3 regions of the Bacillus sp. FJAT-42376 genome follow, and region 1 is predicted to be linked to each of the others. Evidence: riboswitches for the same ligand, from Rfam matches in the RefSeq annotation. Region 1 holds a riboswitch; each other region holds the start of a gene.

Region 1 (10,051 bases):
TGCTTTTTCACTCAGCATAAGAACTCTGGACTCTTGCTCTGCATTGGACTTTGTTGCGCCCAGTTCAATTTTTCCAATTCCGTTAAAAATGGAAGTCGCACTGTCCTTCATAACTCCGTGCTTCAAAATATAGCCTTCTGAATGTTTACCGAAGTGAACAACTTTTGTCGTGAAGTTTTGAGATTGCTCTCCGCGACCTACGACAACCGATTTTGTATCTCCGAATGAACCATCGCCTACAAGGTTCGTTACATTCTCAGAAACTGTATTCCCGTCATTCATCATACCAAGAGCCCATTCAATGCGTGCATCGCGTCCCGCAACACCGCGGCGATTCACATAAGATGTCACTTCTTTTGAAAGGGTATCAACCGCTCCGTAAGTAACACGTGCATTTGTATTGGCGAACACTTCTGTCACAATGTTAAAAATGGCTTCCTCATGATTAACTGAGATGTAGTTTTCCACATAAGTAACAGAGCTATTATCTTCTGCAACGACCAATACATGGTTAAAGACTGCCTTAGCTTTTTCATGAACAAATACAGCTTGAAGCGGTGCGCTGAGCTCCACGTTCTTTGGCACATATACGAAAATTCCGCCGTTCATAAGGGCAGCGTGCAACGCTGTCAGCTTATGCTCTTCGGTCTTCACTCCATCTTTCATGAAATACTTTTGAACAAGGTCGCCATGCTCGTTTACAGCCGTAAAGATATCGGTAACGATGACGCCTTTGGATTTTGCTTCTTCAGAAAGTGAAACAAATGCAGGAGTGTTGTCGCGCTGGATATATAAAGTCTGATCCTGATTTTCAGAATCCACTAAAATTTTCACGGCTTCGTCCAATTCGCTAAGGGAAGAATAGCCCTGGCTTTCTACCGTATGCTGAGCAAAATCGGTAAAGTTCCAGTTTTTAATGTTCGTTTTATCCGGTTTTGGCATCGGAAGATCTTCAGATTTCTCCATCGCCTGCAAGCGAAGGTCCTTTAGCCAATCCGGTTCGCCGTTCTTGCTAGAGAAGCCGGCTACATAATCTTTATCAAATTTGATTTGCGTTTCCAAATTGAGCCCTCCTAACGCTTACGCTTCTTGTCCGACAGTTTCGTCTTCAATCCCTAGCTCTTGCTTGATCCAATCATAGCCTTCTGCTTCAAGGCGCTGAGCAAGCTCAGGTCCGCCGGATTTTACAATACGCCCCTGCATCATGACGTGAATGTGATCAGGTGTGATGTAGTTAAGGAGACGCTGATAGTGAGTGATGATCAGGCAGCCGAAATCGTCGCTGCGCATTTGGTTGATTCCTTTAGAAACGACTTTAAGTGCATCAATATCAAGACCGGAGTCAATCTCATCAAGGATGGCGATCTTCGGCTTGATCATCATAAGCTGAAGAATTTCATTGCGTTTTTTCTCTCCGCCCGAGAACCCTTCGTTCAGGTAGCGCTGCGCCATATCTGGATCCATTTCAAGAAACTCCATGTTCTCATCCATTTGGCGGATGAATTTCATAAGGGAGATTTCTTGTCCTTCTTCACGGCGTGCATTGATTGAAGAACGAAGGAAGTCTGCGTTTGTTACCCCGCTGATTTCACTTGGATACTGCATAGCAAGGAATAGCCCTGCGCGTGCGCGCTCGTCTACTTCCATTTCAAGTACGTCTTCCCCGTCAAGCATAATGCTTCCTTTTGTTACTTCATATTTCGGGTGACCCATAATGGCTGAGGAAAGAGTTGATTTACCCGTTCCGTTCGGTCCCATGATTGCATGGAATTCACCGCTTTTTATTTCAAGGTTAACACCTTTTAAAATCTCTTTCCCATCGATCTCAACGTGTAAATCCTTAATAGTTAATGTTGAACCTGACATGATACTACCTCCATCAATAACGGATTTTATGCGTAAAGAATTGCTGCAACCTCCTGCTGTGCCTGTTCCTGCAAAAACAAAAAAAGACCGAAAATGCAGAATCAGCTAAGGCAGCACAAGAGGTATCTGCTTTTCTTTCCTGCGGTTTAAAAACAAATGATTCTCATTTTATTCTCATTCTAATCTTATAACAAATGAAATCTGAATACAACCGTTTCACCGTCTGCCGATGATCCTGCAGCTCAGGCTGGTTTTAACATAATATTCTTTTGGCTGTCCAGACTATTATCATACCATTAATTCAATGGAATTACAGGAGAGTGTGCATGTAATGAAAACAGGAAAAAAGGCCGTCTGCAAACGGCCCTTTTTTCCTCTTTATTAATGATGTGCTTTCCTCTGATGGGCAGCTGCCATCCTCATACTTTCACGATAGCTTTTCTCACGTTTCTCTTCTACCATTAGACGATTATCCAATTTACGGCCGTACTCTGCGTAGCTCATTCCATGGGATTTTTGCATCGCTTTTTCCATTTCTGCCGTATGTTGCAGTTCCAGCTTCTGCTGAGTAAGAATAACGAATCATCCTTTCAAATTTTTCAACAGTTTAATTTTATCAAACTGCTGATTGATTTCAAATTGGCTGACGGACTGTAAACTGCTTTCAATCATTAGTTAGCCCCATTGCTGTGAATATAAACCTTAAATTGCAGTTATCCTTCCAAATGCTTCTGTTTCATGAATATTGAAAAGGCGTCCAGAGAATCATTTAAAAATGTCCGCTTCCTGTGTGACTTAGAGTTCATAAGCTGATTTCTGCTTCAATCTTTCTGGCGATAACTTCAAACGAAAACAGGGAACCGTTTAAAATGCGGTTCCCTGTTTTCCCGGATGGGGCTTTTTAGAGCCGCCTTCCGGTTATTGCTTTAGCTGATTCAATTCTGTCATGCATTCCTGTACGAGTGTTACAGCCTGACTCATAGCAGCCCCGCCCCCAAATGCAGCGGTCACTCCAACAGCTTCTAAAATTTCCTGTTCCGATGCTCCTTGGTCAAGACAGCCCTTCGTATGGTAAATGATGCAATATTCATCCTGTGAATAAAGACTGATTCCGAGAGCAATGAGCTGCTTGTCTTTTTGGGACAGCTCTCCTGCCTGGAAACAAGCTTCTGTAAATGCATTATACTGATGGGCAAGTTCCGGCATTTTCTGAGTAAACGCACCCAGCCCCATTTTATATTGATGAAGAGCCGCTTCCGTTGAGTTGCGTGGTTCCATATGTTCCATTATTCCCACTCCCATTTGTAAAAGTCGGAATTAGTATGCCACCTTCAAAACCCAGTCATGCACATTATGCATCAAAATGCGCTTTCCCTTTTGAAGAGACAGCAGGCGGATGAAATTCATTTTCATTTTTAGAAATGACGACGGTTGCCACTCCATTTCCAATCAGGTTTGTAATGGCCCTTGCTTCTGACATAAAACGGTCCACTCCGATCAACAGGGCAAGGCCTTCAAGCGGAATCATTGGGAAAGCAGCGATTGTAGCCGCTAATGTAATAAAGCCGGAGCCCGTTACACCGGCCGCTCCTTTAGATGTCAGCATCAAAATACCAAGCAGTGTAAGCTCCTGCCAGATGGTTAAATCAATTCCATAGGCCTGTGCAATAAAAATTGCGGCCATTGAGAGATAAATGGAGGTTCCATCCAGATTAAATGAATAACCGGTCGGAATCACCAGTCCGACAACCGACTTGGAGCATCCGTATTTCTCTAACTTTTCCATCATTCTCGGCAAAGCCGATTCCGATGAAGAGGTTCCAAGAACAAGCAGAATTTCTTCTTTAATATAGGCAATAAATTTAAAAATACTAAATCCGTTGAGCTTTGCAATCGCCCCAAGGACGAAAATAATAAACAGGAACATGGTTAAGTATACGGACCCCATAAGCTTCCCGAGATTCCCTAATGATTCGACGCCGAACTCCCCAATCGTATAAGACATCGCTCCAAAGGCAGCAATGGGCGATACTTTCATAATCATATTGACGATTCTAAAAAAGATATCGGTAAACCGTTCAAACAGCTGGATTACAGGTTTTGACTTTTCTCCAAGCCCGGCAGCCGCAATTCCAAACAGAACGGCAAAAAACAAAATCGGCAGCAGTTCGCCTTCTGCCATCGCACCAATGGCATTCTCAGGAACAATATTGGTGATAAACCCTACAAAGCCATGATCTGTCTCCTTTGCCTGTTCAGCAAATGTACTGACCGTATCCTTACTGGCATTTTCCGTATTCACCCCGGCGCCCGGCTGCATGAAATTAACAACCAAAATCCCGATCGCTAATGCAAAGGTAGTGACAATCTCAAAATAGATCAGAGCTTTTCCGCCGATGCGACCGACCTTTTTCAAGTCACCCATTCCGCCAATCCCAATCACAATCGTTAAAAAGATGATCGGAGCAATGACCATTTTTATCATTTTAATAAAGACATCTGCCAATACTTTTAATTCTTTTGCAAAATCCGGATAGAAAAATCCCAATAAGACCCCTAAAATGATTCCGATGATAACCTGGACGGTTAAGTTTCGAAAATTAATTTTCACTCTTTTTCACCCCAGCCCTATGTATGTGATCGCTTACAATATAATTGTAGCGGAATATTCAGACAAAAATAACCCTAAAACCGCAGAAATCCGTTTTTTTCGAGTTTTTTTGAATCAAACAGTTTCTGTACACCTTTAATAAGAGGGCAGATTTTATTAGATTGCGCTTCGAGGGGATGTTCCGTTTTCCAAACCCGCTCATAAAAAAAGCCCCGGGAGCTGAACTCCTGAGGCTTTCAATCAATTATTCACTAACCGGAACGACCGCACCTTTGTATTCTTTCTTAATGAAGTCCTGGATTTCTTTAGAATGGAGAACTTCAACAAGCGTTTTAATCGCCTTTTTATTCTCATCACCTTTACGGACAACAATTAAGTTCGCGTATGGCGATTCAGATCCTTCAATTGCAATCGCATCTTTGGATGGCTCAAGACCTGCATCAATTGCATAGTTCGTATTGATTACCACCGCATCCCCTTCATCATTGTTATAAATCTGAGGAAGAAGACCTGGTTCTACATCTGCTTCAAATTTAATATTCTTAGGGTTTTCAGCGATATCCTTAAGCGTTGCGTTTGCTTTATCAACACCGCTTTTTAGTTTAATAAGCCCTTTGCTCTCAAGCAATGTCAGAATACGGCCATGCTCAGCAACAGAGTTGCTCAAAATAACTTTTGACCCTTCAGGTAATTCATCAAGGGATTTGTACTTTTTAGAGTACACGCCCATTGGCTCAATATGGATGGCTCCTGCGCTTACGAAGTCATAATCTTTATTCTCTTTCATTTGCAGATCAAGATAAGGCTTATGCTGGAAGTAGTTCGCATCCAATTCTTTGCTTGCCAGTGTTTTGTTTGGAAGAACATAATCCTGGAAAGTCTTGATTTCAAGATCGACTCCCTTTTTCTCCAGAAGAGGCTTTGCTTCTTCAAGGATTTCCGCATGCGGTGTATTGGAAGCACCGACTACAATTTTCTCTGTCTTTTCTCCGCTTCCGTTTGATCCTCCTGTTCCGCAAGCTGCAAGTGCAACAGCCGAAAAAGCAAAAACGGTACTTAATAATAATTTCTTCATTTCTTTTCCCCCTAGCGTTTGTCTATTTTTTTTGTTATGGCATCTCCGATAAATTGGAGAATAAACACGATAATTAAAATTAACAAGGTTGCAATGAAGGTGACATCGTTATGGCTTCGCTGGAATCCTTCTAAATAAGCAAGATTCCCAAGTCCCCCGGCTGAAATGGCCCCAGCCATTGCGGTATAGCCGACTACAGCGATAGCCGTTACGGTAATTCCGGAAGCAAGCGCAGGCATAGCCTCAGGAAGGAGAACCTTCCAAATGATTGTTCCTGTAGAAGCACCCATTGAGCGGGCTGCTTCAATGACTCCTTTATCAATCTCACGGAGCGCGATTTCGACCATCCTGGCATAGAACGGTGCAGCCCCGATGATCAATGCAGGCAAAGCTGCATTCGGACCGAGAATCGTATGAACGATTGCTTTCGTAAAAGGAATGAGCAGGATAATCAAGATAATAAACGGAATGGAACGGAACACATTAACAAAGGCTGATACAATCACGTTTATCGTTCTGTTGGACCAAACATTTCCTTTGGAAGTTAAAAAGAGCAAAAGCCCGAGCAGCAATCCCAAAATGAACGTCGCCACTACTGAAAATGCAGTCATATAGAGTGTTTCGGCAGTTGCTTCCCATACATCTGCCCAATCTACATTAGGTAGCCATTGTTCAAGCATGTGCAACCACCTCCACTTCTACTTGATTGTCGGCTAAAAATTGCAGAGCACGGTCCATTTCTGTTTCTTCTCCGTCAATGTAAAGGAATAGGGCTCCATAGGCGCCGCTTTGCGTTTGGGAGATTTTCCCCTGCAGAATATTAACCTTCACATCGTAATTCCGGATGAGGCTCGTAACAACCGGCTGCTCGGTCGAATCTCCTACAAATGTCAGCTGAATGATCCGGCCTGACGGATAGGAATCAATTAGGTGGGCAATTGTCTCTTTTGTTTCTTCAGGCTCTGTAACCTGCTGAACAAAACGTTTCGTAATCGGGGCCTGAGGTTTTCTGAATACATTCAGGACCTCTCCCTCTTCAACAATTTTCCCATCCTCCATTACGGCTACCTTATGGCAGATTTTACGGATTACATGCATCTCATGCGTAATCAGCACGATGGTCAATCCAAGTCTCTCATTAATATCAACAAGAAGCTCAAGGATGGAATCCGTCGTCTGGGGATCCAGCGCAGATGTTGCCTCGTCACACAGCAGCACTTTTGGATTATTGGCCAGGGCACGGGCAATTCCTACCCGCTGTTTTTGGCCTCCGCTCAGCTCGGAAGGATAGGCGTTCTCTCTTCCTTCTAACCCAACGAGCCTGACTAACTCTTTAACCCGTTCTTTACGCTTCGCTGCTGGAATCCCTGCAACTTCCAGCGGAAAAGCGATATTATCAGAAACCGTACGGGACCAAAGCAAATTAAAATGCTGGAAGATCATGCTGATTTCCTGCCTTGCCTTGCGAAGCTGACTCCCTTTAATTTCACCGATCCGGTTCCCTGCTACCTCAACGGTCCCTGACGTCGGGATTTCCAGTCCGTTTAACAGCCTGATTAAAGAGCTCTTTCCTGCACCGCTGTAGCCGATGATTCCAAAGATTTCGCCTTTTTGAACCTCAAGATTCACATCATCAACCGCTTTGATGCTTCCCGACTTAACCGAATATACTTTTGACACATTAGTTAGCGTAATCATGCCTTCACCTTCTCTCTCATACGATCTGAAAATTAAAAGCTCAAGAAGAAGTAAACCGTCCAATGTTGTAAAAACAAAAATGCCTTTCTGCACAGATGAGCAGAAAGGCATTAATATTCAGGATACCTTTCTCTCATTTTTCAAAACGCCTGGGCATTTTGAGTGAATTGGCACCATTTCAGTCCGCTGACTGACGGTTGCCGGGCTTCATAGGGCACGTCCCTCCACCTCTCTTAATAAGAGAACAATCTATTATTCAATTGGGATGGTTTGAAATTTTATAAATATTTCAGATCTGAGAGTGATTCTATCACGATAGAAAAGAGGTGTCAACAAAAAATGTATTATTATTTTGCACTGGCTGTTAGCGACCGTTTGCCTGTTGCAGCAAAGATGGCTTCCTCCAGATCTTCAAGCAGGTCATCGGCATGCTCTATACCGACAGACAGGCGAATCATGTCTTCCGGAACCCCAGCTTCAGCGAGTTCTTCTTTGCCAAGCTGCTGATGGGTCGTGCTGGCAGGGTGGATAATTAAACTCTTTGCATCTCCCACATTCGCTACATGTGACCATAATTTTGTATGATTGATGATGGCTTTTCCCTCTTCCAGACCGCCTTCAATTCCAAATACGATAACAGCCCCTGCCCCTTTAGGCAAATAATGGTCTGCCAGTGCTTTCGAAGAGTGTCCATCTGCTTCGGGATACAGCACCCACTTTACAGCAGGGTGGTTTTGCAGGTAGCCGACCACCTTTCTTGTATTATGAATATGCTCCTTCATACGGACATGGAGAGTCTCCAGACCGAGCGTAAATTGAAAAGCATTATACGGACTGAGCGCCGGACCGAAGTCTCTCAATAGCTGAACTCTTGCTTTCACAATATAGGCGAGTTCCCTAAGCGCTTCTGCAAAAACAATATTGTGATAGCTTGGATCAGGGGTTACAAAGGATGGAAACTTTCCGGTAGACCAGTCAAACTTTCCTCCATCAACAATGATCCCTCCCAGTGTGGTCCCATTCCCCAGAAGCCACTTAGTAGCAGAATGCACGACAATATCCGCACCATGTTCGATTGGCCTGCATAAATACGGGGTGGCAAAAGTATTATCGACAATGAGAGGGATACCGGCTTCGTGCGCGATGTCAGCCACTGCTTTTACATCCAGTACCTGCAGGCTCGGATTTCCGATGATTTCGCCAAAAATGGCTTTCGTTTTTTGAGTAATGGCTGCTTTGAAAGATTCCGGGCGGGAGGCATCTGCAAAAATGGTTTTAATTCCGTATTTGGGAAGTGTGTTTGCGAATAGATTGTATGTACCTCCATACAAGTTCGATGCAGCAACAATCTCATCCCCTGCTTCAGCAATATTCAGGATCGCGAGAGTGATGGCAGCCATTCCGCTTGAAACAGCTAAAGCTCCTGCTCCGCCTTCAAGCTGGGCTACCCGTTCTTCCAATACCGTAACCGTAGGGTTATGGATTCTTGTGTAAATATACCCCGGCTCCTTTAAAGCAAAGAGATCTGCTGCATGATCGGTATCTTTAAAAAGATACGCATTTGACTGGTAAATCGGAACAGCTCTGGCTCCTGTTACCGGGTCTTCTTTAAGGCCTCCGTGCACTGCTACCGTTTCCTGCCTGAAGATTTTTTCACTCACTCCAATTCCCCCTGTTTTCATAATAAAAACCCCTTCCGGAGAAGAGGTGGATAGCCGTCTCTTCTCATCTGCCAGAAGTTCTCCTTCTGCTGGATTTAGCACCGTATCCTAAAGACCGGTTGCTGCGCTTTTTCCGGGCCAGTACCCTCCAGCGCTCTTGATAAGAGTATTTGTTTGAATTTTCTTTATATTACCTTTATTTAAGATATTTGGCAACCATTTACTTATTTCCTGTGTGGAATATTTCCCGAGAAATATGATGATTGCCCCGGAAATTAGGAGGGTAAAAAGGAATTTTGTCAAAACAAAAATAAAAACGCCGCATTATGCGCCGTCTTTTAAAATCAGGTTGTATAAAAACTCTACTGATTGAAAAGCATATTGCTTCGTCTGAAGCTTTCCTTCTTCAAAAATCATCAGGCACGGGACGCTTTCGACTTCCCATTTTTCAGCAAACCCCGGTAAATAATTGAGGTTGGCCATGTACAGGTCGGTCGACGGCAATGTTTCATCCACAACTGTAAGCATACGTTTTGCAAGCTGGCATGTACCGCAAAATGGTGTATACAAATATAAAATAAACCGGTCGCTTTTTATCAGTGCCGGGATGTTTTCTGCATTTATTTCAATCATCGCCAAACCAGAACTCCTTGCTATAAATATTTCGCCTGAACATCAATGTTCGCACTAAGCAGTACAGAAGCAATATGATGCTCTGGAGCTGAAGCTACTTCCTTATACATTTTATCAATGTACAAATGGGAAGCCTCGGGAAATTCCCTTAAAAACTGCTTTCTAAGCTTCTCTCCTGCTTCATCTGTATCCACAAGCACATACACGTCATTGTCAAAGTATTCATCAATCAGTTCATCCATTTTGGAAAGACTGATCGTGCCGTTTGTACAAATAATCTCTACAGGCTCATTGATGACTTCCTGAATTTTAATTTTATCGGACTTGCCTTCAACAATAATGATTTTAGAAGCCTCTGACATGAGCATCACCTATTCATTTTGTCTTTCTTTACATTATTCTCTTTTCATTGAGATGTTTCCTGCTGAATCCATCCCGCCTTTTTTGAGAAGGAATCATTATACGGATCATTAGCTGTTCCGCTTAAGCAAGACCAGTTTCTTATTC
Region 2 (10,051 bases), 2.1 Mb from region 1:
ACAAGAAGTGCTGAAGTTTATTGAGGAAGCGGTTATTTATTGCGAAGAAACATCCCGGAACAAGAAGGAGATGCTTTAATGGTATTTCTTATCACGATTATCCTCATTGTATTCCTGTATGATTTCACCAAGCTAAGACAGCAGAACAAAGAGATGATTGAACAAAATAAAAAAATCATGTCTGTGCTGGAGGATATAAAAAGAAATGAGAAAATGTAAAAACAGCGGCTATCCTGCACCGCTGTTTTTCTTTTTTTTACGTATCAATGACCGTATCCACGGCAAGCGTGTTCGTTGCAGTGGAGGTAGATGTAACGCTGCTGAAGTCCAAATACTCCAGGACAACCGGTGCACCAAGGAGAATGGAGGCACGGATGAGTAAATTGTTCGCAGATAAGGTGGACAGTCCCCCCTGCTGAAGAACTCCATTTACATAAACGTTGACCACCGTTTCGGCATTCGGAACCGGCAGGGCCCCTGCTGCCAATACATTTCCATTGTCGTCACGGAATGATGTGGCAGGGATTGTTGTATTGCCGCCTACAATCATAAGTGCTGTTACATTAGCCGCATAACGGGAAGCGACGGGTGCTACATCCGTGACCGTATTTACATTCACATCCCCGCTTACGGTATTGGAAGCAGACAGGACGAGTTTAATCAATTCAGCTGGCATACGAAAACTCCTTTCTTAATGAAGCTTAACAAACTGTATGATAATGGCTGTCCCTTTAAGCGGAACATCACGGGTTTTTAGTGTGAAGAGCCCTTTTTGCACCTCATAATTCTGCTCCGGCTGAAGAACAGCATTGATAAATACGTTTAGATAGGAAACGGCTGCGGGATCGAGGATGGGCGCTGTGCTGTAAGGAGCGAGTGCATCATGATTTGTATAAAGGTGCTTCGTTCCGTCGGATTTTGCAAAATACGTCAGGACTTCTATTTTTCTCGGCAGCCTTTTGCTTATGCTGTCCGGCCTGACTACCGGAATGGTGATGAGCGGTCTCGTCAAGCAGCCTCTCCCCTCCCTTTTCGTTTACCTATCTATAACTAGTTTATTTCTCTCCAAATCCAATGGTGCGGGAACGTTTCACCAATACGGATGGAAATAAAGGGCTGGATTGGTAAAATGACAAAACAGGCGAAGCAGGCGCATACACCGGCCAGGGTCACTAAAAATTCGGAAGAACGACTTCATCGGTTTTCTGTAAAACGGAACACTCCGTATAAATGAGGGTGCGCTCATGATATAATGAGACAGCCAGCTGAAGGAAAACTTTTTAATGAAACGGATGCAGAGAAAAGCCTCCGCCTTTCGATTAAATATGGAGGTGTAAGAGAATGAATAAACGGTGGACAATCAGTAAGATTCGGGAATTTGTTGAGAAAAATTCGGAAAGCACGCTTCTGACAGCGGAATATCACGGCTTTTCACAAAAGCTGCAATTTAAATGCGCCTGCGGAAACGAATTCGAAAAAACATTTACGAAATTCAAAAACAATAACCAGCGTAAATGCGATGTATGCCAGCCGCCAAAAGAGTCCAGATAACGAGCAGATGCTCCGTGAACCCATAAGAAGAGGCAGCCCGCCCGGCTGCCTCTTTTCCTTATTCTGCTCAGCAGCTCCTCATCCGCGCCCGCTGCCCTGCAGCCTTGCATACGGCAAAGGCTTCGTCTTCGGCAGCAGATCAAGCGCCGCACCGAAGTCCTGAATTAAATCCTCCGCCTTTTCCAGCCCAACGCTCACACGGAGAAGCCCATCTGTAATCCCTCTTGCATAGCGCTCCTCTCTCGGCATAGCCGCATGGGACATTTTGGCCGGATAGGAGAGAATCGTCTCTACCGCCCCCAAGCTCACCGCAAACACAGGAAGCTGGACGTTTTGAACGAGCTTTCGGACCGCATCTTCATCGGTTAGCTTAAAGGAAAGCACCGCGCCCGGCCCTTCCGCCTGATAGCGCTGGACAGAGCAGCCGGGGTGGAAGGACAATCCCGGATAATAGACTTCCTCCACCGCCGGGTGCCTGGATAAGAATGCAGCCAGTTTATGAGCCGACTCGGTCGATTGCTTCAGCCGTACATGGAGGGTTTTTAAGCCTCTCAGCACAAGCCACGAATCCTGGGCACCGAGAATGGCCCCAAACGAATTCTGCAGTTTGTACAGCTGATTCCCGAGTTCTTCATCATTCACGACTGCAAGTCCCGCGACGACATCACTGTGTCCCGCTAAAAACTTCGTGGCGCTGTGAAGGACAATGTCGACTCCGAGCCCAAGCGGACGCTGCAGAGCAGGGGTTAAAAACGTATTATCCAGGAATGTTAGACAGTCATTTGCTTTCGCAAGCTTAACGATTCCTTGAATATCGGTAATTTTCAGCAAAGGATTGGATGGAGTCTCCATGTATATGACCTTTGTATTCGGACGGATTTTGGATGCCACGTTATGAAGATCCGTCATATCCACAAACGTATACTCAATGCCAAACCGGCTCAGCACCTCTGTGACCATGCGGTACGTTCCTCCGTATACGTCCTCAGTAACCAGAACATGATCCCCTTTTGACAGCAAAAGGAATGCGGTCGAGATTGCGCTCATTCCGGATGAAAAAGCAAATCCCCGCGTACCGCCCTCAAGGTCGGCAATCGCATTTTCAAGCACTTCTCTCGTCGGGTTCCCGGAGCGTGCGTAATCGTATTTACCGAACTGATCAAAATCGGACTGGTGGAAGGTGGATGATAAGTGGACGGGGACACTGACCCCTCCCGTTTCCTTATCTGTCTTATGGCTATTGTGCAGCAGCTTTGTCTGGATGGACCAATCAGTATTGCTCAATTTTTTCCTCCTCCTTCACAGCCTGGAATGCCTGCTTTAAATCGGCTATCAGATCTTCTGCGTGCTCGATTCCGACCGAGAAGCGCAGAAGCCGGTTACAGACACCGTTTGCCGTACGTATTTCTTCCGGTATATCCATATGCGTTTGAGTGGCTGGATACGTCATTAAACTCTCAACCCCGCCTAAACTTTCAGCGAAGGTGATCGTTTTCAACTGTTTCAAAAAAGGATTCACCCATTCCTCTTTCGCGATCCGGAACGACAGCATGCCTCCCCGGCCCGGGTAAAGCACATCGGTTACCTCCGGGGCTTCTTCCAGGAATCCGGCTATTTCAGCTGCATTCTGTTCATGCTGCCTCATCCGAAGCGCGAGCGTTTTTAACCCCCTGATCAATAGCCACGAATCAAACGGTGCGAGAACCGCGCCGATCGCATTATGATGGGAAGCGAGTTCCGCACAAAGCTCCTGCCCTTTCGCTACCACGATCCCGGCAAGGAGATCATTGTGTCCCCCGAGGTATTTAGTCGCACTGTGGATGACAATGTCCGCTCCGCTCTTAATCGGCTGCTGAATAACCGGTGTGTAGAACGTGTTGTCCACGATCAAAAGCAAACCATGGCGCTTCGCTACTTCAGCCACCGCTGCAATGTCTGCCTCCTGCATAAGCGGATTCGTCGGTGTCTCCAGAAAAATCGCTTTTGTATTTGGCAGAATCCGGGCCTCTGTATCCCCCAGGTCAGTAAACGTATCATATTGGAAAGTTAAGCCGTATTTCCGCCATTCCTGTTCAAACAGCCGGTACGTTCCTCCATAAATATCGGAGGAAACAATCAAATCATCTCCGGTTTTAAACAGGGCCATAATCGTTTGGATCGCGCCCATTCCAGAGCTGAAAGCAAAGCCCTGATCTCCCCCTTCAAGGTCAGCCAGTGCTTTCTCGGCAATGGCACGGGTCGGATTGCCGGTCCGGATGTAATCAAAACCGGTCGATTCCCCAATGCCAGCGTGCCGGTAAGCAGTCGTTAAATAGATAGGAGGATTGACAGCGCCCGTGGTCTGTTCACTGCGGTTTCCAATTTGAGCCAGAATCGTTTCTGTATGTTTTGTCATTTTTACACCCTCGTTTCTGAAAAATAGAAATTCAAAAAGCCTTCCTCTAAAATAAGAAGAAGGCTTGTCGCTGAACAGTTCTTCTTCTCATCTCCCAAGCTCGCTTGCTGGATTTAGCACCTTGGCACGCATAAAGCGTTCTGCCGGTTGCTGAGGTTTCGCAGGGCCAGTCCCTCCACCTCTCTGGATAAGAATAAATAATCGGAAATATATGAATTTTGTATAACCTTAACGCAATTCTATGAATTTGACAAGCCTTTCATGCAAACTTTCCCCATTTTCTCCGCAACAGCATTTTTTGCCGAATCATGATAAAATAAGTGGAAGCGAATACAAATTAAAAGCGGAGGGCGCTTGCCCAGCCGTGAGAGACGGTGGAGCTTCTGACCGAAGGGCGCTTTTTGCCCTGACAGAAGAAGCGAAGCGGCCGAACGGCTAGCGCCCGGAGCTAGACGCAAAAACTCAGTACAAACATCTTATCCGTTATACTCCTAAAGCGGAGGCGCTTTTAGGAAGGATGTTCTGCTAAGTGCGCGGCGTCCTGCCGCAACGCAGAACTGACCTGCCTCCTGCAGGCCCCCGACAAGCATAAGACAATCAGCCGGAGAAAGGCGTTTTTCCTTTCGCAGGTTGAGTGGCTTATGACCTCGAGGGGCTAGGCGCCGGAGCTAGACGCAAAAACTTAGTACAAACACTTATCCGTTATACTCCTAAAGCGTAGGGCGCTTGCCCAGCCGTGAAAGACGGTGGAGCTTCTGACAGAAGGGCGCTTTTTGCCCTGACAGAAGAAGCGAAGCGGCCGAACGGCTAGCGGCCGGAGCTAGACGCAAAAACTTAGTACAAACATCTTATCCGTCATATTCCAAATGCGCAGGGCGCTTCTAGTATAGAAGTTCTGCTAAAAGCGCGGCGTCCTGTCCTGCAGCCCCAAAGAAGCAAACGGCCGGAGCCAGGCGCAGAATCGGATTCTAATCATGATCAATCTATTCATCTGGAGGATTTAACTGTGGAGAAGCAAACTGGAGTCGTTAAAGAATCGTCTTTTTTCTCAGAAGCATTGAACGAAGAATTGACTGTCCTTACATACTTGCCGAAAAACTACTCCCCGCTGTATAAATACAGCTTGCTCATTGCGCAGGATGGACAGGATTATTTCAGGCTCGGGCGCATTGCCCGGCAATATGAAGCACTGCTTGAAAACGGCGATGCGGAAAACCTGATCATTGTCGGAATTCCATATCAGAATGTTCAGGACCGGCGGGCTAAGTACCATCCGGACGGAGAAAAGTTCTCTGCCTATAAACGCTTTCTTGCCCATGAACTTGTCCCTTTTCTAGACAGAGAGTTTCCAACTTACCAGGTTGGACAGGGGCGGGCGCTGATCGGGGATTCTCTCGCAGCGACCATTGGTTTTATGACAGCCCTCGACTATCCGAGTATATTTGGTAAAATAATTATGCAGTCACCTTATGTAGATGATCAAGTGCTCAAGGCGGCCGAGGCAGCTGCAAGTGCTGATATGACCATCTATCATCAGATCGGCAAAAAAGAAACAGAAGTCAAAACGACTGCGGGCAAGGTGGAGAATTTCATCGAACCCAATCGCTTATTGCAAAAAGCGATCGAAAAAAAAGGATTTCCCTACACATATGAAGAATTTGATGGGGACCACACATGGACACATTGGCAGCCTTTGCTTCCAAAGGCGCTTAAAGCCATGTTTTAATTAAATCATCCTTACTACTGGAGGGAACCTAAATGAAATATGGAATTGTCTTATTCCCGGCTAAAAAACTTCAAGATCTGGCGAATTCCTATCGAAAACGCTATGACCCTCACTATGCACTCATTCCGCCGCATTTGACGCTTAAGGCTCCGTTTGAAGCGTCGGATGAAGAAATTAAGGCGATTTCCAAAGAACTACGATCTCTTGCCAACGGCCACAGTCCGATTAAGCTGGAAGTGCAGAAAATCAGTTCTTTTTCACCGGTTAACAATGTTATTTACCTGAAGGTAGAGCCAACAGATGAACTGATGGACCTTCACGCCGCGCTGCATTCCGGTTCCCTTGATTCCAAGCCTGAGTATTCTTTTGTCCCTCACATTACGATTGGCCAAAAGCTTTCCGATGCGGAGATGGCGGATGTTTTAGGACAGCTGAAAATGCAGGAAAATCATCACATCGAACTGATTGACCGTTTCCATCTGCTGTACCAGCTTGAAAACGGTGCCTGGACGGTTTATGAAACGTTTATCCTTGAAAAAGGAGAACTCTAATGCACGCAAAAGTTGTCCAAACGGAAAAAGAAATGCAGGATGCCTTCTCAATCCGGATGAAGGTATTTGTAGAAGAACAGCAAGTGCCTGCAGAGGAAGAAGTGGACGAAAATGAAGAAACATCGGTCCATGTCGTTCTATACGACGAAAGCGAGCCGGTCGGCACAGGCAGAATTCGTGAAGTAGACGGATACGGCAAGCTTGAACGCATCTGCATCCTCCCTTCCCACCGAGGAAAAGGCGCAGGCAGTCTGATTATGAAGGAGCTTGAAATTGTTGCTGCTCCCAACATTGAGAAATTCAAACTGAATGCCCAGACGCAAGCCATACCTTTTTACGAAAAGCTTGGGTATGATGTCCGTTCCGGAGTTTTTATGGACGCCGGCATCCCCCATGTGACGATGATTAAGAGCCGTACATAACAGACAGCGACACGCTGTCTGTTTTTCTTTGATTGAAAACCTTTTTTCGTGTGCAACCTATAAAGGGTGATGACAATGGATATGTACCGGATCACGGCCGAGCTGGTCGTTGGCTTTTTTGGATTGTTTGTAATGTCCAGACTGCTTGGAAAAACTCAAATTACACAAATAACCACGTTTGACTTTATATCTGCCCTTGTATTAGGCGAACTGGTGGGAAACGCAGTCTATGATGATGAAATTGGACTTATTGATATTATATTTGCCATTTTTGTCTGGGGTCTCTTAATTTTCGTTATAGAATGGCTGACCCAGAAATCGAATAAAGCAAGGATAATCATGGAAGGAAGTCCGACCATCATTATTCGGAACGGACAGATTTTAAGAAGCCAGCTAAAAAAAGAGAAGCTTGATCTAAATCAGCTTCAGCATCTTATCCGGTCGAAGGGAACCTTTTCCATGAGGGAAATTGAGTTCGCCATCCTGGAAACGGATGGCAGTGTGAGCATTCTGAAAAAGCCGCAGTACGACCTTCCCGTCCGGTCTGATTTTTCTTTTAGCGGAACCAGTCCGGTCCTCCCTTACAGCCTCGTGCTCGATGGGTCGGTACAAAGAGACAATCTGGAGGAGGCGGGTCTCGAGGAAGAGTGGCTGAAAAAGGAACTTTCTGCTCAGGACATTCACTCCTACAAGCACGTTTTATACGCAGAGTGGCGCAAGGGAGAAGGGCTCTATGTGCAAAAAAAATAGACCAGCATCTGGTCTTCAGTCAGCCGTTCCAGGCGTACGGAACGGCTTTCCCCTTTTATCATAAGGTGATCACGCAATGGGGGTTCCATTTTTAACAGGTGCATCCGGTTTCAGCAGGACCACTTCACCTTCCCCTGTCACGGCTCCGATTACGAGAACCTCTGACCGGTACCCTGCAATTTTTCGAGGTGGAAAATTGACAACGGCCGCGACTTGGACACCAGGGAGAAGACTCGCCTTATAGTGCTTAGTAATTTGAGCACTGGATTGCTTTATGCCCAGTTCGTCTCCGAAATCTATTTCCATTTTAATGGCTGGGATCCTCGCTTCTGGAAAATCCTCTGCTTTTACAATCGTTCCAATCCGAATATCAAGTTTTTGAAAATCCTCAATAACAGCCATTTACATCTCCTTTTTAATAGAACATTCTGACTTCTCGCGCTAAATCCTCACATCAAATGAAAGACCTTTGCCGGGTTCTGAAGGCAAGGCTTGCGTGGAAGAGCGTTTAACACGATCAAGAATTCGCGAGAAACGGCTTTCCTCATACTTGCGTTCTTCCTCCATTTTATCACGCTGAAGATGAATTTTCGAGACACGGTTTAAAGAGGCATAATCATCCTTTACCTCAACAGAACGGTTCGCATATTGTGTGTACTGATCCATTTGAACTGGTGCAATCCAACTCATCTTCCCACACTCCTTTAATAATGATATACCCCATAATTTAGCGAAAAAACGTGACCATCACCTTTTTCTTTCTCTATGAGTCTGTGTTAAGATGATTCTTGTCTATTTTACATATAGTTTACGCGCCCAATCGAGATTTTATGGGAGGAATTCCGATGTTTTTTGCTAAATATTCAGATAGATTAATAGAACTCCCCGCTTACCCGCGGGAGGATTACCAAAAACTTTACGACCTTGGCAAAGCCGGTTTGCTTGAATGTCCGGTTTGCGGAAAACCGATGGTGCTGCAGATGAGTATTGCCGCACCGCCGGAATTTACACATCGGGATCAAACGGATTCGAATGAATGCTTAAACGCTTACAAACCGGCCAAAGCGGAAGAACCGGCACGAGTGGCCGAAACAGTGGGAGCTTTCCGTATTCCAAAAAATCGCTCCATTACGGATTCTGATCAGCCGAAGCCTTCTGTTGTCTGGAAAAACCCTGACTTCCCCGGCATCATCACGCCGTTTACAGAAAAAAACGATCCGTTCATTACCCTCTTTGATGATATTACACTCAATCAGGCTCAAGCCGCTGCGGTGACATCAGATGCCGCCTCAACCCTTGTTCTCGCCGGGGCGGGGAGCGGTAAAACCAGGGTACTCACTTCTCGGGCTGCCTATTTGATTCAGGAAACGGGAGCCGATCCCGCATCCATCATGCTGATCACCTTTACCGTTAAAGCAGCAAAGGAAATGAAGGAGCGCATGGCCTCCCTGTACGGGCTTTCCATGCAGCAGGTGAACCGGATGGTGACCGGCACGTTCCACGGCATTTTCTACCGGATTCTCACCCATCATGACCGGGAACGCTGGGATTCCAGGCATTTGCTGAAGGAATGGCAGCGCGAACAGTATGTAAAACAGGCCGGCCGGGAAATTAAGCTGGATGAAACGGATTTCCCTTTTGACCAGGCTCTTCAGCAAATCGGACTGTGGAAGAATACGCGCCTCTCCCCTTCCGATATAAAACCGGAAGACAAATGGGAAGAACAAATCGCTTTCCTGTACACGAAATACGAAGAGTATAAAGAAGCAAGCGGTCAATTTGATTTCGATGATATGCTGCTTCAGTGCCTGCTTTTGCTCGAAAACAACGAGAGTATCCGGGAAGCGTATCAAAACCGGTTTGCATCCATTTTAATCGACGAATTCCAGGACATTAATCAAGTTCAGTACGAAATCATTCAGCTCTTGTCCGCCAAACATCAATCCGTTTTTGCTGTGGGAGATGACGATCAGTCCATCTATGCTTTTCGCGGAAGCAATCCCGCTTTCCTGCTCCAGTTTACGAAGGATTTTCCGGGTGCAAAGGTGATTCACCTTGCTTCCAACTACCGTTCCAGCCATGAAATTGTCGCTACAGCGAACAAAATGATTGCCAAGAACCGGGAACGGCATAAGAAGAAAATGGACGCCACCTTTACAAACGGAATCAAACCAATGTTTTTCTATCCATACGATGAAGAGGAAGAAGCCACCCTGATTGTAAACGACTTGAAAGAGAAAATACGGAATGGACGGAAACCTGAAGAATTTGCGGTCCTGTACAGAACCCATACCGGCGGCCGCGCGATCTTTGAACGGTTAAGCGAGTCGAGCATCCCATTCGCTGTCGATCAGGAAACAGGCTCATTCTACGAACGGAAAATGGTCAGAACCCCGCTCGCCTATTTAAGATTAGCGGTAAATCCGGATGACGGACAAGCGATGAAAGACCTGATTTTTGCCTTATTTTTGAAATCCCAGGTTTTGCAAGATATAAAAGCCCTATCCATCTTAAACGACTGCTCCCTTTTGGAAGCCTTGCTTCATATTCAGGACATAAAGCCCTTCCAGCAGAAAAAAATCCGGGACATTCTCCCTTATTTCAAACGAATCCGCACGATGGCTCCTCTGGATGCCCTAAATCTGATCGAGAAAAA
Region 3 (10,051 bases), 2.1 Mb from region 1:
AAATCCGTCTGTCAGCTCAATACCGATTGTTTCCGGCCGGATCAGACGGAACAGCTTAGCCTGATCATCCAGATCCGGGCAGGCCGGATAGCCGAAGGAATACCGCTGTCCCTGATATTTTGCGGAGAACCGCTGATCCATCGTGAAATCCGGTGAATCCGGGAAGCCCCAGCGGTCGCGGATGAGCTGGTGAGTCTGCTCAGCGAGGCCTTCTGCCATTTCAAGCGCGAGTGCCTGAACCGCATGGCTTTTCAGATAGTCTCCCTGCTCTTTAAAGCGCCTGGCCGCTTCCCGGACATTGCGTCCAGCTGTCACGGCAAAGAATGATACGTAATCTTCTCCTTCGCTCTGGTCCCGTACGTAATCCGAGATGCAGCGGTTCGGAAGCTTCGCCTGACGCGGAAAATCAAATGTTTCAAGCGGAGTGCCTTCCTCAGAGAAAATATGAAGCTTGTTGCCATCGCTTTGGGCACGGAAAAACTGATACACCAATGCGGGTTCGAACCAATTTTCTTCTTTTCCCTGGATAATCAGGTCTTCAATGAGCTGCTTAAGCGCGAGCGTTTTCTCATCTTTTTTGGCAAGCAGTTCTTTAATTTTTCCTTTTACACCAAGATGGTGGCCAAGCAGCATCTGCATGTTAATGTACGGAAGAATGTGCTCGAGGCTAATGGATTTCACCACATGCCGCTTGCAGTCTGCCGGCTTGAAAAGCGGCGCTTCGCTAACGGTTTTCCGTCTTTCCAGCAGGGTCGCGACAGCAGAAGAGACCTCTCTTGCGGCCGGAACGGTTTCCGGAACTTCCTTTTTAATGAACTGCAAAGGGTCCTGCCGCAGTCTGTTCGCGAGAGAAAGGCCATCCATGGCATCCTTTGCATAGAGCACCGTTCCTTGATACTCAGGAGATATTTTATAATCCGTGAATTTCCTTGAGAGTGCCGCACCTCCGACCATGATGGGAGTGTCGATCTCCGCCTGCTTTAAATCCTGTGCCGTCAGCACCATTTGCTGGGCTGATTTCACTAAGAGGCCGGACAAGCCGATCACATCCGGTTTTTCCCTGCGGACGGCTTCAATGATTTCCTGCGGTGTGACTTTAATACCGAGATCAACAACCCGGAACCCGTTGTTGCTTAAAATAATCTCCACCAGATTTTTGCCGATATCATGGACATCGCCTTTAACGGTGGCAAGGAGAATTTTCCCCTTTCCGCTGTCATCCTTGATTTCCATGTGAGGTTCAAGGAAGGAGACGGATGTTTTCATGACCTCCGCACTTTGAAGAACCTCCGCTACAATCAGCTGATTCGTGTTGAAAAGCACCCCTACCTCTGCCATCCCTTCCATAAGCGGGCCATTGATAATATCAAGCGGGTCAGAATATTGCTGGAGGGCTTCTTCCAAATCAGGGAGCAATCCTTCTTTTGTGCCTTCAACGATATACGAGGCGAGACGTTCTTCTAGTGTAAGAGTTTCCGCCGGTTTTTTGACAGTTTTCTTCTTTTCCCGGTAAAAGTTCGTGAAAAGTGCCAGGTTTTCATCGGTTGTATGGAAGAGGAGGTTCTCCGCCATTTTGATTTCTTCTGCCGGGATGCTTGCGAAGCGCTCCAGTTTTTCTGTATTCACGATCGCATAGTCAAGCCCGGCCTTTGTACAGTGGTACAAGTAAACGGCGTTCAAAATTTCTCTTCCGACCGGAGGAAGACCAAAGGATACGTTGCTGACACCAAGGATGGTCAGACACTCAGGGAGCTCCTTCTTGATCAGTTCCAGTCCTTTGACCGTTTCCGCTGCTGAACCGATGTATTGCTCATCCCCCGTGCCGACCGGAAAGACGAGCGGATCAAAAATGATGTCGGAGGATTTTAATCCATGCTTGTTTACAAGCAATTCATGAGACCTTTTAGCAATCTCGAGTTTTCTCTCGGCAGTGGTAGCCATTCCCGTTTCATCAATGGTTCCAACGACAAGAGCGGCTCCGTATTTTTTTACAAGGGGGAGCACCGCTTCAAAGCGTTCCTCTCCGTCTTCAAGATTGATGGAGTTGATAATGGCTTTCCCCTGTGAATACTTCAGAGCCGTTTCAATGACAAGATGATCGGTTGAATCAATAACGAGCGGTACTTTAATTTTCTTTGTGACTTCCTGGATAAACTGCTCCATATCTTCGTTTTCTTCCCGGTCCGGGTCGGCGAGGCATATGTCAATCACGTGGGCCCCGTTCTTTACTTGAAGCCGTGCAATTTCAGCAGCCTCTTCAAATTTCTGTTCCGCAATCAGCCGTTTGAATTTTCTTGAACCGATGACATTCGTCCGTTCTCCGACGAATAGCGGCCTCATAGAGTCGTCATAGACGAGAGGCTCGATCCCGGAAACGCTATGCTGGGTGAGCCGCTCTTTTACTTGGCGCGGAGGAAGGTCCTTTACGGCTTCCGCCAGTGCTTCGATATGGGCTGGAGTCGTTCCGCAGCAGCCCCCGACAATGTTCAGCCAGCCTTTTTCCGCAAATCCCCTGATTTTCGCGGCGAGGGTGGAAGGGGATTCGTGATAATTCCCTTCTTCATCCGGAAGACCTGCGTTCGGGTAGCAGCTCACCGCTGAGCCCGCCATGTCTGAAAGGGTGCGAATGTGATCCGTCATAAATTCAGGGCCGGTTGCACAGTTAAGCCCGACAGAGAGCGGGTTCATGTGCTCGAGCGATATATAGAAGGAATCGATGGTCTGGCCGGCAAGCGTTGTTCCCATTGGTTCAATCGTTCCCGATACCATTAGCGGAAGCTCCTTGCCTGTTTTCGCAAACGCTTCTTTGATGCCGAGAAAGCCTGCTTTTACATTGAGCATATCCTGACTCGTTTCAAGCAGCAGCAAATCTGAACCGCCTTCAATGAGCCCGCGAGCCTGTTCTTCATAATTGGCAATCAGCTGATCGAACGTTGTGCCGCCGGTGACGGAGAGCGTTTTGGTGGTCGGCCCCATGGAGCCTGCCACATAACGAGGACGCTCGTCTGTTGAAAAAGACTCCGCTGCCTGTCTGGCAAGCTGCGCCCCCTTGAAATTGATTTCATACGCAAGGTGGCCGAGCTCATATTCGTCTAAGACGATGGCGGTTCCGCCGAATGTATTGGTTTCAATAATATCCGCTCCAGCCTGCAAATACGTTTCATGAATACGGGAAATGACATCAGGCCTTGTAAGGATCAAATATTCATTGCATCCCTCATAAGCCTCGCCGCCAAAATCATCGGCGGTCAAATTGGCATCTTGAATCATCGTTCCCATTGCACCGTCTAATACTAGAATTCTTTTTGCGATTTGTTCACGAATGGTGGACATGTGAAAACTCCCTTTCTGAACGCTGCTTCTCTTTTTCCCGGATGTACTCTGCCAGTTCAACTGAGTATTCGTATTTCAAAAACGGCGTAATCAGATAAATGCCGTTAAACAAATCAAATGCGGCATCGATCAGGTCTTTCGCAATCGCGATGCCCTCTTTCTTTGACTGAAGGGGGTCACCGCCCGCTTTTGCCATCGTTTCACGGATGCTGTCTGAAAGCTTGATGCCGGGTATTTCGTGATGGATAAATTCTGCGTTTCTGCTGCTTGTGAGCGGCATGATGCCGATATAAAGCGGTGCAGAAAGATGCTTAACCGCATCGTGCACCTCTTTCATCTGTTCGATGGAGTAAATCGGCTGAGAAATAAAATAATCAGCCCCGCAGGCGATTTTTTTCTCAAGACGCTCGGCTGCTTTATTTAAATGGCGGACATTCGGATTAAATGCTCCTGCCACGGTGAAATTCGTTTTCCCCCCAAGTGCTTTCCCTGAGTAGGATAACCCTTCATTGAACTGTTTGATTAGCGAAATCAAGTCAAAGGATGAAAGGTCATAAACGGATGTAGCGCCTGGGAAATCGCCGATTTTAGATGGATCGCCTGTAATCGCCAGCACGTCCGTCAATCCGAGGGAATGAAGGCCCATCAGGTGAGACTGGAGGCCGATCAGGTTCCGGTCGCGGCACGTTAAATGAATAAGCGGCCGCATATCATGTTTTTCCTTCAGCTGGGTACCGACTGCCACATTGCTTACCCTTGGCGAAGCAAGGGAATTGTCGGCAAGTGTGATGCTGTCGATCCCGGTCTTTTTCAATTCCTCGGCGCCTTTAAAAAATTTTTCCAGACCGAGCGTTTTCGGTGGATCCAGTTCTACGATAACGGACCGGCGCTCCTTCACAATCTGGTGGAGCGGGGGATAGGCAGGCTCGAGCCGTTCATGAACTGTGACGGGCTTGCGGAGCTTAACCGATTTTTCTTTGATGGGTGCAAGTCCTCTTAACGCATCCGCCATTGCCTGTATGTGTTTGGGCGTCGTTCCGCAGCAGCCGCCGATCAGGCGGGCACCCTGGTTTCGGAAGGCAAGGGCGCTTTCTGCAAAATACCTTTCATCGGATTCATAAACAAGTCTTCCTTCTTCGACCGATGGAAGACTGCCATTTGGATAGACAGAGAGAAACGCATGATCAAGCAGCGGAACCTCCTCAAGAGATTCGAGCATGTGATATGGTCCTAGCCTGCAGTTCAAGCCGACGACATCTGCGCCAAGTGCTTCTAAATTCTTTAAACCCATTTCAAGCGGAGTCCCATCCTGCAGCACCCCGGTTTCATGAAGCGACACGTTGGCGACGATCGGTTTATTCGTTTCTTTTCGAGCAATTTCCAGTACGGTTTGCAATTCTTCCAAGTCATAAAACGTTTCAAGCAGAAGCCCGTCGATGTCTTCATTCAGCAAGACGTACAGCTGCTCCCGGAAGCTGCGTTTCAGCTCATCCAGCGTATGAGAGCTTTTTTTGAAAGCGCGGACCCCGCCCATCGTGGCAAGCACATAAGCGTGAGTACCGGCCGCCTTCCGGGCAAGCCTGGCCGCTTTGGAGTTGATGGCCCGAATATCATCTTCCAGTCCATAGCGGGACAGTTTGATATGATTCCCGCCATATGTATTCGTTTGAATCACGCGTGCACCGGCTTTAATGTAAGCCTCATGGATGCCCTGAACCTGATCCGGACTGGAAAGGTTCAGCTCCTCAAAACAACGGTCAATGCCGTGAGAGTATAGAAGGGTTCCCATTGCGCCGTCTGCTATTAAAATTTCATTTTGTAAATCTTCCAGAAAACCCACTTGATGATTCCCCCTCTAAAAATAAAGGCTTCGTTAATGCCTTGTGCAGATTTTTCCGGCCTTTAGTCTGGCTTGGAAGGCGGTGGACTCCTGCTGCCGGCTTGGTTAACAGAGCTAAAATAAAAAGCCCTCTTTTAGAAGAAGGCTTTAACATTCGGTCTTCTTCTTATCTTCCAAGCATCTCGCTTAGCTGGATTTAGCACCTTGGCACGCACACTTGCATGACCGGTTGCTGAAGCGTCATCGGGCCAGTCCCTCAGCTTCTCTTGATAAGAACGATATTGGTTTGTGTGAAAATAGATTACTCCCAATTTACCTAATTTTGCGAAAACATTCAAGGGGGAGGGGGAATTTTTTGCAAATTGGACTTAAAGTTCCTTGCAAATGAAGGCGAAGAACATTTAATTCGATTGAATGGGAGGGCATTCACAATCAGTATGGAAATTCTTATGACTAATCGCTCACTTCCAGAGAGCAAGTGGTGCCTGTTCGGGTTAATTGCACAAGTTCGAAGATTATTTCAGGGAAATCTAAAATAATTGCACAGGTTTGGAGATTATTTCGGGGAAATCTGAAATAATTGCACAAGTTTAGAGATTATTTCAAGAAACATTATTTATAACGAAAAGGCCGCTCACCTAGAGCGGCCGGAATTACCGGTAGTTAATAAACTGCACATCAATTGGAAGCTCGGCCTGTCTGATCGCCGCAATGACCTGCTGCAAATCGTCGCGGTTTTTTCCGGTTACCCGCACCTGGTCATCCTGGACCTGGGATTTCACTTTCAGACCGGAATTTTTAATAATGGAATTAATACGTTTAGCGTTGTCCTTATCAATTCCCTGGACAAGCTTTCCGCGCTGGCGGACGGTACCGCCGGATGCGCCTTCCACTTTGCCGTATTGAATGTTTTTAACAGGGACTTCCCTGCGGATCAGTTTGCTGATCAGCACATCTTTGAGCTGTTCGAGTTTGTAGTCATCATCCGAAACGAGTATAAGGTCTTCTTTTTCAAGCTTAATATCGCTCTTGCTGCCCTTAAAATCATAGCGGTTCTGGATTTCTTTTAAAGCCACGACGATAGCGTTTTGAACTTCCGGCAATTCAATCTTTGAAACGATGTCAAATGAGTTTTCCTTAGACATGTTCATTCCTCCCATATGAAAACCTTCCGAATGGAAGTTTCACTTTATGAATTGATTATAGTAGAATTAGACATGCCATACAACATGTACGAGGTACAGAAAGGTTAGGTGACTTGTGAGAGCAGGCACATATGAACGGTTAGAAATTGATGAACGTCTGGAGTTCGGCTATTTCCTGACGGATGGAGAGACGAGAGTTCTCCTTCACGACAGTGAAATCACAGAGCCGATTGAAGATAAAGAATATGTAGATGTCTTCCTCTTCCACGATTTTGAGGATAGACTGGCGGCTACTATGAAAATGCCGATTTTGAAAGAAGGAGAATACGATTGGGTAGAAGCTGTGGACACGGTGGATCATATGGGAGTGTTCGTGAATATCGGTTTATCAAAAGATGCGCTGATTGCCAATGATATTCTTCCTGAGTTCAGACCGATGTGGCCAGAAAAAGGGGATAAGCTCTACTGCACGATGAGAATCACGGAAAACGGCCGCTTCTTTGCAAGGCATGCGACAGAAGAAGTCTTCAGTGAAAAATTTGTACCGGCTTCCCGTGAAGCTTTTAATAAGAGTGTTTCCGGACACGTGTACCGTCATATTGCAGCAGGATGCTTCTTTTATTCAGTGGAAGGCTATAAAGGATTTATTCACACAAGCCAAATGACGAGAGAGCCCCGTCTTGGAGAACTCGTTGAAGGGCGTGTCATTGATGTGAAGGAAGACGGATCCATTAATGTTTCCCTTCTTCCGCGTAAACAGGAAGCCATCAATCCCGATGCTGAAAAAATTCTGGATTATATGGGCCTTCGCAATGGAGCGATGCCATACTCGGATAAATCCGATCCGGAAGATATTAAAGAACGGTTTGGCATGAGCAAGGCTGCATTCAAGCGAGCGCTGGGCCATCTTATGAAAGAGAGAAGAGTCTATCAGGAAGAAGGCTGGACATACTTTACGAAAGAGCAATAAGCCGCAGACGGCTTATGCTCTTTTTTTATTCCTCAAGCCGGCCGGAAATCACGCTTCGGCAAGGCGGTTTTGCCTAATTGCGCAAATCAGCCAGCTAAAGCGGTAAAGTGTGTATTAACTCCCTGTGAAAACAGCCGATAAAAGGTTGTAGTCATAAATAGATAAAAGGGGAGTATACCACTTTGAAAAAGTACATATTGATCCTTAGTGCATGTGTTATGTTTTTGGCCGGGTGCATGCAGCAGCCAGAGGAGAGCAAGGCAGAAAAGAAAATAAAAATCGGCATTATGCTGTCGGATGTCGGTCTCGGTGATCAATCTTTCAGTGATTCTGCGTTCAGAGGCTTGCAAAAGGCAAGAGAAGAGCTTGGGATTCAGTTTGATTATAAAGAATTAAAGGATTCAAAAACGTATGAACAAGGAATTGAGGAACTTATTAAAGAAGATAGCGATGTCGTGGTCGGGCTTGGATTTATGGTCCAGGAGGATCTTGAAAAAGCCGCAAAAAAACATCCGAAGCAGCGCTTTGTTTTAATTGACGCGGTTTCCGGTCTGAAAAACATCACATCTCTTACTTTCAAAGAAGATGAGGGGAGTTATTTAGCCGGTGCTTTAGCCGCAATGAAATCGAAATCAGCCATCATTGGATTTGTGGGCGGAGCGGATGTGCCGCTGATTCGAAAATTCCTGGATGGTTTTCAAAAAGGCGCACTCTCCATCAATCCGGATGTTCAAGTGAAATCGGTGTTTGCGGGGAATTTCGGGGACGATAAGCTCGGGCTTGAGCTTGCATCCAATCTCATAAAAGAAAACGCAGATATTTTATATGCGGCAGCAGGATTTACAGGGGTAGGAGTGCTTAAGGAAGCACAAAAACAGGGTGTGTATGCGATAGGCGTGGACAGTGATCAATATTTTTATGCAGAAAAGGCGGTCATAACGTCTATGCTGAAAAATGTGGATGTCGCTCTTTATAAGATTGTAAAAGATTATAAAAAGAGCGGCAAACTGCCGGAGGGGCATGTAGAGTTCGGAATTTCGGAAAATGGAGTGGCTCTTGCACCTGTTCGGATTTTGGATTTATCGCCTGAAGAACAAAGCAAATTGGACAGCATGAAAGAAGAATTAGGGGGAGAAGCAAAATGACGATAAGAAGACGGCTCCTACTAAATATTCTGGGAATGATGGCCCTGGCAGCCGGTCTGATCCTGTTCATTATTTTGAACATGCTTTCCATTCAATCCTCCAATCAGGATTTTGTCCCGATTATGATGAATGTCCAGCAGCTGGATGCAGATATGGAAGGGCTGAAGCAAAGCATCAGCAATTACTCATTCTCGCTTTCTGAGGCTCAAAAGGAAGAAGCGGTCCAAGGGATGAAAAAGGTTGATAACCAATTCGACAGCCTTGGCGAAAAATTTGGGAACGATCAAACGCCCGCCTTATTTACGAAAGCCAGGAAAAAATATGAGAGCTGGAAGCCGGAGGCAGAAGCGGCTCTTCAATCTGCAAACCCAGCGGAGGCTAAACGCCAGTCCATCCGTATCGAAGGAATCCAAAACGATGTATACATGCTCAACGATGAGGGGAAAGCCTACTACGGCAAACTGCAGCTGCAGCTGAAAAATCAGATTGCCTTCGTTATTTTTTCCGCGATTGCAGGCTGTGTGCTTCTGTTAAGTGTATCAGCGGTGATTGCTGTAAGAATGACTTCAAGAATTACGAAACCACTGAAACGGCTATCGGAAAATGCAAGACAGATAACGGAAGGCAATCTTTTAGTCGATGAAATTCACTACAAAGGGAAGGATGAAATCGGCATTCTGAATGAATCCTTCGGCCAGATGACGAATCAGCTGAAAGCTCTGCTATTCTCCATTGACAGTGTAAGCAAAGAGGTGGAGGGATTTTCAAAACAGCTTGAATCCGATAATCGCTCTTTAACGGAAATCAGCAGCCAGGTAGCTGTTTCGACGGATGAGCTGTCTGCAGGATCTCAGTCGATTTCAGAAGATCTCCAGGATGCGGTCAATATGATCAATGAAATGGACCGCAGCTTCCAGGGGAATGTGGAAAGAAGCGGTCAGGTCCTTACGTACGGCAAAGCTGCACAAGAGGCTGTTCAAGAAGGGGTAAAAGCGATCGATCATCAACAATCGCTCATCAGAAGCAACTTAGAAGCGAGTGAACATATACAGAAAACGACGAAGGATTTTGCCGGATACACCTCGAAAATTGAAGATATGGCAAAAGCCGTTTCCGGAATAGCCGATCAGACGAATCTTCTTGCCCTGAATGCTGCGATTGAAGCAGCCCGGGCCGGTGAGGCAGGTAAAGGATTCGCCGTTGTAGCGGAAGAAGTGAGGAAACTGGCTGAACAATCCGCCCGCTCCACTCAGCATATCTTTGAGATGGCGAATATGATTAAATCCGGAATTGCCGAAGTGTCTGCAGCTGTCGATAACGGGATGAATCTTGCTTATAAGCAGCAGGAATCCATGTCAGAAACAACCCAGACATTTATGGACATAGAGAAGGCAATGGGCGGAATTTCAGGTGAACTGGATTCACTTAGTTCCGGTCTCGTCCACTCAAAGGGTCTTGGAGGGAAAGTGCTCGATAATGTCGAGAGTATCAGTGCCGTTGTTGAACAGACTGCAGCTGGAAGCGAAGAAATTTCAGCCTCTACAACCGAGCAGCTCACAGCATTCGAAAAAATGACAGCGAAGGTAACAGAGCTGCGTGTTCTCACAGACGACCTGAA

The links. A riboswitch is a leader RNA that binds a small molecule or an ion and turns the genes downstream of it on or off. The one in region 1 is predicted to bind S-adenosylmethionine.
Region 2: it holds a riboswitch for S-adenosylmethionine, as region 1 does, so the genes downstream of both, CEF21_RS08795 (methionine biosynthesis PLP-dependent protein) here and CEF21_RS19185 (methionine ABC transporter ATP-binding protein) in region 1, are expected to answer to the same signal.
Region 3: it holds a riboswitch for S-adenosylmethionine, as region 1 does, so the genes downstream of both, CEF21_RS08345 (bifunctional homocysteine S-methyltransferase/methylenetetrahydrofolate reductase) here and CEF21_RS19185 (methionine ABC transporter ATP-binding protein) in region 1, are expected to answer to the same signal.

The regions. Positions count from the first base shown of each region.
Region 1 is NZ_CP033906.1:3,798,062-3,808,112, forward strand. It holds gene sufD (Fe-S cluster assembly protein SufD) at 1-1,062, opposite strand, end outside; gene sufC (Fe-S cluster assembly ATPase SufC) at 1,081-1,866, opposite strand; gene CEF21_RS21435 (YuzK family famiily protein) at 2,248-2,400, opposite strand; gene CEF21_RS19165 (carboxymuconolactone decarboxylase family protein) at 2,785-3,153, opposite strand; gene CEF21_RS19170 (dicarboxylate/amino acid:cation symporter) at 3,218-4,477, opposite strand; gene metQ (methionine ABC transporter substrate-binding lipoprotein MetQ) at 4,722-5,552, opposite strand; gene CEF21_RS19180 (methionine ABC transporter permease) at 5,564-6,232, opposite strand; gene CEF21_RS19185 (methionine ABC transporter ATP-binding protein) at 6,225-7,250, opposite strand; SAM riboswitch class I at 7,381-7,493, opposite strand; gene CEF21_RS19190 (O-acetylhomoserine aminocarboxypropyltransferase/cysteine synthase family protein) at 7,598-8,932, opposite strand; SAM riboswitch class I at 8,973-9,078, opposite strand; gene CEF21_RS19195 (thioredoxin family protein) at 9,236-9,544, opposite strand; gene CEF21_RS19200 (toprim domain-containing protein) at 9,565-9,912, opposite strand.
Region 2 is NZ_CP033906.1:1,731,342-1,741,392, reverse strand. It holds gene CEF21_RS08820 (MerR family transcriptional regulator) at 1-79, shown strand, start outside; gene CEF21_RS21235 (hypothetical protein) at 79-219, shown strand; gene CEF21_RS08815 (DUF4183 domain-containing protein) at 257-676, opposite strand; gene CEF21_RS08810 (DUF4183 domain-containing protein) at 692-1,012, opposite strand; gene CEF21_RS08805 (hypothetical protein) at 1,342-1,551, shown strand; gene metC (cystathionine beta-lyase) at 1,630-2,835, opposite strand; gene CEF21_RS08795 (methionine biosynthesis PLP-dependent protein) at 2,822-3,946, opposite strand; SAM riboswitch class I at 4,031-4,140, opposite strand; gene CEF21_RS08790 (alpha/beta hydrolase) at 4,953-5,672, shown strand; gene CEF21_RS08785 (YjcG family protein) at 5,705-6,223, shown strand; gene CEF21_RS08780 (GNAT family N-acetyltransferase) at 6,223-6,645, shown strand; gene CEF21_RS08775 (DUF421 domain-containing protein) at 6,721-7,395, shown strand; gene CEF21_RS08770 (tRNA-binding protein) at 7,465-7,797, opposite strand; gene CEF21_RS08765 (hypothetical protein) at 7,837-8,085, opposite strand; gene CEF21_RS08760 (UvrD-helicase domain-containing protein) at 8,241-10,051, shown strand, end outside.
Region 3 is NZ_CP033906.1:1,649,286-1,659,336, forward strand. It holds gene metH (methionine synthase) at 1-3,333, opposite strand, end outside; gene CEF21_RS08345 (bifunctional homocysteine S-methyltransferase/methylenetetrahydrofolate reductase) at 3,317-5,173, opposite strand; SAM riboswitch class I at 5,337-5,449, opposite strand; gene CEF21_RS08350 (YajQ family cyclic di-GMP-binding protein) at 5,827-6,318, opposite strand; gene CEF21_RS08355 (CvfB family protein) at 6,434-7,288, shown strand; gene CEF21_RS08360 (BMP family lipoprotein) at 7,471-8,433, shown strand; partial or broken gene CEF21_RS21915 (HAMP domain-containing protein) at 8,994-9,137, shown strand; gene CEF21_RS21920 (methyl-accepting chemotaxis protein) at 9,132-10,051, shown strand, end outside.